DNA from 2 places in the Methylophaga sp. F7 genome. Region 2 is predicted to be linked to the other one. Evidence: predicted binding sites of a transcription regulator. Region 2 holds the regulator's gene; the other holds the start of a gene.

Region 1 (4,430 bases), 1.2 Mb from region 2:
TCGCGGTTTTACTGTTGGGATTAAGAATGGCCAGATACAATGCAGCCATGGTTCCAATGGGAATACTGAGTGCGGAGGCAATACCTACCATGGTCAGTGTTCCGACGATGGCATTACCAAAACCACCGCCGGTCTCGAACCCGGCGGGTGGCAATGCTGTGATAGCTTCAAAATCAAGCCGTGCACCACCTTCCATGATGAGCATGTAAATAACCGATATCAGTGGAATACTGGCTAATATTGCTAACCCCCAAACCAGTCCTGTCAAAAAGAAATCTTTCAGGGCTCTCAATTCGAGTACATTTTTTTCAAGGCTAGGCAAATTGATTCTTGGTGGCAGAACCTGTTCGTTAATCTGACTCATTTTTTACCCTCAAATTTACGCATGGTGTATTGCTGCACAGCCAGACCGGCAACATTGACCACAAAGGTGATAAGCAGCAGGACCAGTGACGCATACATCAGTGCCTGAATTTCAATCTGACCAGCTTCAGGGAAGGTTGAAGCAAGCAGGGATGCCAGTGTGTTAGCAGGTGCAAACAGCGAGACACTGATGTCATTAACGTTACCGATTAACATGGCCAGCGCCATGGTTTCGCCCAAGGCACGACCAAATCCCAATACCAAACCTGCCAGAATCCCGGAGGAGGCTGTTGGTAGCATGACTTTAAGAATAACTTCCCATTTTGTTGCCCCCATGCCATAGGCTGCTTCTTTAACTTTGTAGGGGATACGACGGAAAGCATCGGCCGAAATGGCCGCTACAGTCGGGAGAATCATAATGGCGAGCACTAACGCCGCGGGAGCCAAGCCTGGACCGCTTAAATCTGTGCTAAACAAGGGAAACCAGCCAAACGTTTCATGTAGCCAATTGGCAGCCGGCCTGATTAGCGGGATAAGCACGTAAATACCCCATAAACCATAAACTACTGAAGGAATAGCCGCTAACAGCTCTATGATGGTTCTGAACATCACTTCGATTTTGGCATGCATGAAGCCCTGGGTCAGGAAGATGGCAATAGCCACCCCTAATCCGCCACCAATCAGCAGGGCAAGTAGTGAGCTGTATAACGTTCCCCAAATTTCAGGTAACACGCCAAATTCATTCTGGTTGGTATCCCAGGTAGTACCAGTGATAAATCCTAAACCATGGTCCTTAATCGCAGGTAAGGCCTGAGAACCGAGTTCAAAGACGATATAAGCCAATAAAAGTATGATTGATAAAGCACATAAATAAGCGAAAGATCTAAAGACGGAATCTTTCATGTAATCACTGGGAGAAGGAGGAGCGGACAGCGTTTTGCCACTCGCGGAATCTTTAAAAGGATCGTGAACCATTTGTGTTCCTATCAATCGTGAATATTTATAGTAAATATCGCTAACATCAAATTTTCAGACGCTTGAACAGATAAATGCTGCAAGTGTTTAAAACACTTGCAGCATTGTTTTATCAGATAACCAAGAGTGATTACTGAATCATGCTGGCAGCGTTGCGAACTTTTTCAACAACATTTTCTGGTAACGGGATATAACCCATTGCTTCAGATGATTCCTGCCCAGTTGTGATCATGTATTCAATAAGGTCTTTTAATGCTTTGGCTTTCTCTTCACCCTGATTTTTGTAAACCAGTAACCAGGTGAATGTTGCGATAGGGTAAGCATCATCGCCCGATGGATCAGTTGCCCATGCACGAAGATCCGGTACATCACTGTTTGGCAGATTACCTTCCGGGAAAGCGGTCGTCGCTAAGGCTGAAGCACCTGTTTCGCCACCGGCTTCAATAAAGTTACCTTTTTGATTTTCCAGCAGAGCAGTAGGCATTTTGGTCAGTTTGGCAAAACCATATTCAACATAACCAATTGCGCCAGGTGTTTGTTTGATAGTTGCTGTTACACCATCATTTTTAGGTGCTTTGACGATTGTGCCAGCACTTGGCCAGTTTGGTGCTTTTGCACCACCAACCTGTTCTTTGAAATTATCGCTGATTGCTGCCAGATGATTAGTGAATACATAGCTGGTACCACTTGAATCAGAGCGAACAACAACAGTAATGTTTTGGTCAGGAAGTTTTACATCAGGATTAGCAGCCTGAATTTTCGGGTCATTCCACTTAGTAATGTTGCCCAGGAAGATTTCCGGATAAACATCACGTGGCAGTTTCAGTTCGTTAACACCATCAAGATTGTATGAAATGACAACTTCACCCGCCGTTACTGGTAACAGGATAGTGCCTTTTTTGACCTGGGCTATTTCACTGTCTTTCATCGCAGCATCACTGCCTGCAAAATCTACTGTTTCGTTAATGAAATCCTGAATACCTGCGCCACTACCTTTTGATTGGTAATCAACACGAACGCCATCGGTTTGCTTGCTGTAGTCTTTAAACCACTTGTTATAAAGTGGTGCTGGGAAACTTGCACCAGAACCATTCAATTTAAGATCAGCATATGCAGCTGTTGAACTCATGGCACCAATAAGTGCGCCAATGACAAAAACTGACTTTGCGCTCTTCGCAAATAGTTTCATAAAAACTCCTGACAATTGAAAAAAGTAAAACACTCGATTTACAGTTCGCTCAGTCTATTGGCGGTTTGTTAAACATTTATGACAAAGGCTAATAAGTTGTATTTCTATGTGCGTCAGGGAGCTATTTAGATAAGTCACATTTTTTGTTGGCAGAATCCGTCAGCAATGACGTTTGGATCCTGCTATGAAGTGAACATTTTCGACCAACGTTTGGAACAGACTGATGGTTCCAGTTGAATTGTCTTTTTCACTGATGAGGATCCAATGACTTAGGCCGGCGACAAAAGGAACACCATTGAAATCACTGCTAAAGAAAGAGATGTCACAATAATCCTCAACGGCAAAAAGATCTCAGATCTTCACAATGGGATTTCCACAGCAGTCCTTTAAATCTAATGCGCACTACCAAAGATTATTAAAGAGAGTTGTGTCGTATTATTAAGGCCGTGGCAGGAAATTTGATATTTATCAATCAATCGAAGCCTATACACTTTTGAACAATTCAAATTCAGCATTTTCGTAAATTTCTAAAATAGGGCTAAACATTTTTACGAGTAGCTAATGAAATCAAGTTTGCTAAATAAAAAAGCCCGACACTCATTAATAGTGCCGGGCCAACTTATGAAGCTGCTTTTACATTACGTTACAAGCTAAATACACTTAATACACCACCCAGTGTGGTCCAGCTTGACAGGGATTTATAGGCACCTACGGCGCCAAGGCCATCAGTATCATTTTCCAGATTATTGGTCATACCAATACCGGCCCAGCCACCAATGCCCGACAAAATTGAGATGTATTGTTTACCATCGTGTTTGTAGGAATTAACGTTGCCGATAATGCCCGATGGGGTTTTAAAGCGCCAAAGTTCACGTCCGGTTTTGGCATCCAAAGCTTTCAGATAGCCCTCCAGCGTGCCATAAAACACCACGTCACCAGCAGTAACCATTGCACCTGACCAAACTGAGAACCGTTCAGGATTTGTCCAGACGATTTTACCTTCACGAGCATCCCAGGCAATAAAGTTACCCATATTGTCTTTGGTGGCTGCAAACATATTCACTTCAGCACCGACGTATGGCTGGCCAGCTAAATATTCAACTTCAAACGGTTCCAGATCCATACAGATATGGTTGGTTGGCACATAGAACAACCCCGTTCTTGGCGAATAAGCCGCAGGTTGTTGATCTTTAGCACCATGGGCTGCAGGACAGATACCGGTTGTCTGAGTATCTTCACCATTGGCTTCAGGTGAATAGGTAGCAACGCGATCCGGAAGTCCCGTTTTCATATTGATGCTGTTGGCCCAGTTAACACTTGGGTCGAACTTTTCAGCCACCAATAATTCACCGGTTGCACGATCCATGGAGTAACCAAAGCCGTTACGGTCAAAATGCACCAGCATCTTACGCATTTTGCCTTTTACTTTCTGGTCTACCAGAATATTTTCATTAACACCGTCATAGTCCCATTCATCATGCGGTGTCATCTGATAGATCCATTTGGCCACACCGCTATCCAGATCACGAGCAAACAGGGACATGGTCCATTTGTTGTCACCGGGGCGTTGCAACGGATTCCAGGTAGATGGATTACCGGTTCCGTAGTAATAAAGATTCAGTTCAGGATCATAGGAGAACCAGCCCCAGGTGGTGCCGCCACCAATTTTCCATTGCTCGCCTTGCCAAGAATTCAATGAGGAATCTTTACCGATTGGTTGCAACATAGCGGTGGTATTTTCTGGATCGATCATCATTTCGTCATCAGGGCCGGTGCTGTATGCTTTATAGAGTGTTTTGCCATTCATATCATAGGCTTGAACATAGCCACGAACACCAAATTCACCGCCAGATATACCCACAATGATTTTGTCTTTAAAGACATTGGCATTACCGGTATTGGT
Region 2 (4,430 bases):
GTTGAAGAACCAGCCGCTTGAATCTGGATGCTGACATTAGGATATTCACGTTTGAACTCTTCTGCCCACAAGGTCATCAAGTTAGCTAATGTGTCAGAACCGACGCTTGATAAGCTACCTGAAACACCGCTTGTTTTTTCATACTCTGGCAGGTTTGGATCGACGTCTGCAAAGCTGGCAGCGGAAAACGTCATTGCCAAAGCGGCGCCGTATAAAGCAAATTTTTTCTTGAACATGAGTCATTAACTCCTTGGGTTAAAAATAAGTTCCAACGCTTACCGCGTTGAGCACCCGAGCAGTATCGCGATTAACTGTGACAAGGATATGAAAGAAATATGACAATACTGTGACATGACCGAAAACAGTAGTCAGTAAGGCTAAATGTCTATTTTATCCATCACACTTTTGGCGGGAAAACAGCACTTAAAATTTGATCCTTCACCAATAACGCTCTGAATCATCAGCTCAGCTTTGTGTCGTTGCAACACATGCTTGACGATAGCCAGCCCCAGTCCTGTACCACCGGTTTCCCTGGCACGACCACTATCAACACGATAAAAGCGTTCTGTTAAGCGGTCGAGATGATGTTGGGCGATACCTTCACCGGTATCTTTTACCTCAATAACAGCAAACTCACCTTCGATATCCCATCTGACATCGATCTGGGTTTCTGCTGGGGTATATTTGACCGCGTTAAACACCAGATTGGAGATTGCACTGCGAAGTTCATCAGCATCTGCCTTCAACCATTTTTCGCTCAGGCAGTGCAGGTTGATCTGATGCTGATGAAAATGTTCCAATCGCTTGGCATCCTCAACAACGCTATGCAGCAACTTGCAGATATCTGTAGGTCGGTGTTGCAGCGGCTTTTCACCGGTTTCCAATTGGGATAACGCCAGCAGATCCTTGATCATCAGATGCATTCGCTGGCTTTGTTGCTGCATTACCGGTAATGCCTGTTGCCAGAGCTCTTGATCACTTTCCGTGGTCAAGGTTTCCAGATACCCCCGTAAAACCGTCAATGGTGTACGCAATTCATGCGATACATTGGCCACAAAATCACGCCGCATACGCTGCAGTTTCTGTGTCTGGGTGATATCTCTGGCGATCAGCAACCTGTCCTTGCTGGCATACCGAACGACTTTGAATTCAAGCTGAATGCGATCATTCATCGGTGAAACGGCTATAACCGATTCCTCGGCATCACCATCAAGTTCCAGTAATTTTTGGAATGCCGGGTCGCGAACCAGATTATTGACTCTGACGCCATTGTCATGCGGCCAGTTGATTCCCAATAACGTCATGGCTGAGGTATTGGCCCAACTGACCTGGCCAAACTCGCCCATTACCACCACCGCATCAGGTAAAGCCGCAGTGGCCGATTGGAAACGTTTTAAATAACCGGTGAGCTTTTTTTACGGTTGCTGTTTTGTGCGCGCATCTGTTCTATCTGCCGACACACGTCATCAATAACCCCTTCGGCTTGCGGAGAACTGTTTTTCTTAGGTTTATCCAGCCATGCCTGCAACTGGTTCCATTTACTCTGCATCCAGAAGATGTATATAAGCGCGGCAACAAACATGAAGGCCAACATATGACCTAAGACCAATCCAATAAAACCGGCCAGGCTGAGCACCGTCAGTAAACGCCAATAATCCCATTGCATCAGACGATCCTGCTATTCAGCAGAAAAACGGTAACCGACACCGCGAACGGTTTGTACCAGGTTGTCATGGCCGCTGGGTTCCAGCGCCTTACGCAGACGACGAATATGCACATCCACTGTGCGCTCCTCTATATATACGGTATCGCCCCAGACAAAATCCAGCAGCTGGGAACGGTTATAAGCGCGTTCTGGGTTTTTCATAAAAAAGTGTAGTAAACGGAATTCGGTCGGTCCCAATTCAATGCGTTCACCATTCACCGATACCCGGTGACTTTTGGTATCCATGACCAGTTCACCCATCTGCAGTTTCTGTGCTTCGTCATCTTCCATCGGACGACAACGACGTAAAACCGCTTTAATTCGTGCAATTAATTCAGGTGGGGAAAACGGTTTATTTATATAGTCATCAGCACCGACGCTCAGACCTTTCACCATATCTTCACTTTCACCCTTAGCGGTAAGCATGATCACGGGAATGGATGCTAAAAACTCATTGGCACGCAGACGGCGGATAAACTCGATGCCATCAATTCCAGGTAACATCCAATCCAGCAAAATCATGTCTGGCTGTTGATTTTTTAACCAATCCAGACCCGTTTCGCCATCCTTGACTGCTTCGCAGGTAAATCCCGCCTGACGCAGACTGAAATTAATCATGTCACGAATGGCGGCGTCATCTTCAACCAGTAATACTGATATGCTCATATCCGATTTTTTCCTGAACTATTTTTCTAAGAGTAAAGCTTAACGGCTAAATATGACAATTTGATAACAACGCTGAAAGCTTTATACAGTCTGGTCTTTGCGCGGTAACATTTTTGAAATAAAACTGGCGGACAGAATCATTAAGGCAGAAATGACCAGACATGCTGCTAACCCGGAAACCTGATAGACCCAGCCAGATAATAATGTACCAAACAATCTTCCAGCCGCATTAGCCATGTAATAAAAACCGACATCCAGCGACACCCCAGCCGCATCAGCATATGACACGATAAGATAGGAATGGATTGCAGAATTGATCGCAAAGATAGCGCCATAAATTAACAAGCCGACAGTTAAAGCCGGTATGACAGCCCATTCAAAATATACCGAGGCGGCAATCAATAACGGCAACACAAAGAGGGGTAAGGACCATAGCCAGACATGATAGCCATCAGGAGCGTTTTGCCTGGAAAAGCCAGTCAGTTTAGGCGCAAGCGCTTGCACAATACCGTAAGCAATTACCCAAGCCGCCAGCAAGCCACCGACATAAATAGGTGACCACTGTAATTGGGCATGCAAAAACACCGGCAAGGCCACCACAAACCAGATATCTCGAGAACCAAACAAAAAGAACCGTGCCAACGATAAATGATTAACCGGCGGACTTTTTGACCAGATATCACTGAATTTTGGTTTGTTTTTGGCTTTACCCAAGTCGCGTTGCAACATGACGATGCTGAAAATCAACACTACCAGAAGCACAACCGCCATAGCCAGTATGGCGCCACGAAAACCGATCCAGGAAAGCAGGGCCGCACCGACAAAGAAGCCAACCCCTTTCAGGGCATTTTTGGAGCCGGTAAGGATGGATATCCATTTAAATAAGGTTGATTGCGCATTATCAGCCACCAGCATTTTGATACTGGATTTGGCGCTCATTTTATTCAAATCTTTGGCAATACCGGAGAGCGCCTGCGCGACCATGACATAAGCCACGGTGAGCCACTGCGGATCCACCAGCAGCATTGCCAATGCAATGACCTGTAATAACAAGCCCAGATGCATAGTGACGTTTAACCCTAATCTGGCGGCCAGCCAGCCACCGACCAGGTTTGTCACTATGCCGAAGAACTCATACAGAACAAACAGCATTGCCACTTCAAGCGGGCTGTAACCCAGTTGATGGAAAAACAATACAACCAACATGCGTAATGCACCGTCGGACACGGTAAACGCCCAGTAGCTGAAAGTCACTACCAGATATTGCTGAATCGCAATGGGCAATGCTTTAAGTTTATTCAGCATGTTCAAATCATCCTGACAAATAAGCTGAAAATAATATGTCAGTTTAATGAAGATTTGATTACAGCATGATGCCTTTTATCATAAAGAAGATGCAGGCTGACAAGGTTGCCGCTGCTGGAACGGTTACCACCCAAGCTGTGACAATCTTTTTCACCATATCGCGTTTAACGAACAGGTTTTTCTTTTCTTTTTTGAGGACTTTTTTGGCTTTTTTCAGCGCGGACTCTTCCTCTTCAATCAGCCGATAAAGCTCGGTAATACGTTGATATTCATCCACGGTTTTGGAGGGTTTTTTCTCCAGCTTTTTCAATTCCCCGCGTAGTGCATTGAGCATCTTTTTATCATCTTTGATTTCGGCTTTTTCGCGATCAATCTGGCGTTCGATTTTATTTGATTCATCCAGCCATTCACGCAGGAATCCAACCCCGAATACCCCACCAATCGCAATATGCGTTGTACTGACCGGCAAACCGAGCTGACTGGCAATGATGACGGTCAAAGCAGCAGCCATAGCGATTGAATAGGCTCGCATCTGATCCAGCTCGGTAATTTCACCGCCTACGGTACGAATCAGTCTTGGACCATACAGGCCCAAACCAATAGCAATACCTAGCGCCCCCACAGCCATGACCCAAAGCGGAATACCAGCTTTATCGGTGATACCACCTGACATAATAGCGTCATTTATTGCGGCCAGAGGACCGATGGCATTTGCCACGTCATTCGCACCATGGGCAAAACTTAACAAGGCCGC

The links. The regulator PhoB, encoded in region 2, activates phosphate uptake and scavenging genes when phosphate is short. The targets are predictions, from matches to a motif close to GNNTGTCATAAAACTGTCANAT.
Region 1: a site for PhoB is predicted at 2,593-2,614, ahead of pstS (phosphate ABC transporter substrate-binding protein PstS). Genes of this name have one in related genera too.

The regions. Positions count from the first base shown of each region.
Region 1 is NZ_CM166511.1:1,161,307-1,165,736, forward strand. It holds gene pstA (phosphate ABC transporter permease PstA) at 1-364, opposite strand, end outside; gene pstC (phosphate ABC transporter permease subunit PstC) at 361-1,338, opposite strand; gene pstS (phosphate ABC transporter substrate-binding protein PstS) at 1,469-2,527, opposite strand; gene AC08OG_RS05945 (methanol/ethanol family PQQ-dependent dehydrogenase) at 3,171-4,430, opposite strand, start outside.
Region 2 is NZ_CM166511.1:3,002,284-3,006,713, forward strand. It holds gene AC08OG_RS15060 (PstS family phosphate ABC transporter substrate-binding protein) at 1-236, opposite strand, end outside; gene phoR (phosphate regulon sensor histidine kinase PhoR) at 378-1,346, opposite strand; gene AC08OG_RS15070 (DUF3329 domain-containing protein) at 1,394-1,666, opposite strand; gene phoB (phosphate regulon transcriptional regulator PhoB) at 1,679-2,371, opposite strand; gene arsJ (organoarsenical effux MFS transporter ArsJ) at 2,453-3,676, opposite strand; partial or broken gene AC08OG_RS15085 (inorganic phosphate transporter) at 3,735-4,430, opposite strand, start outside.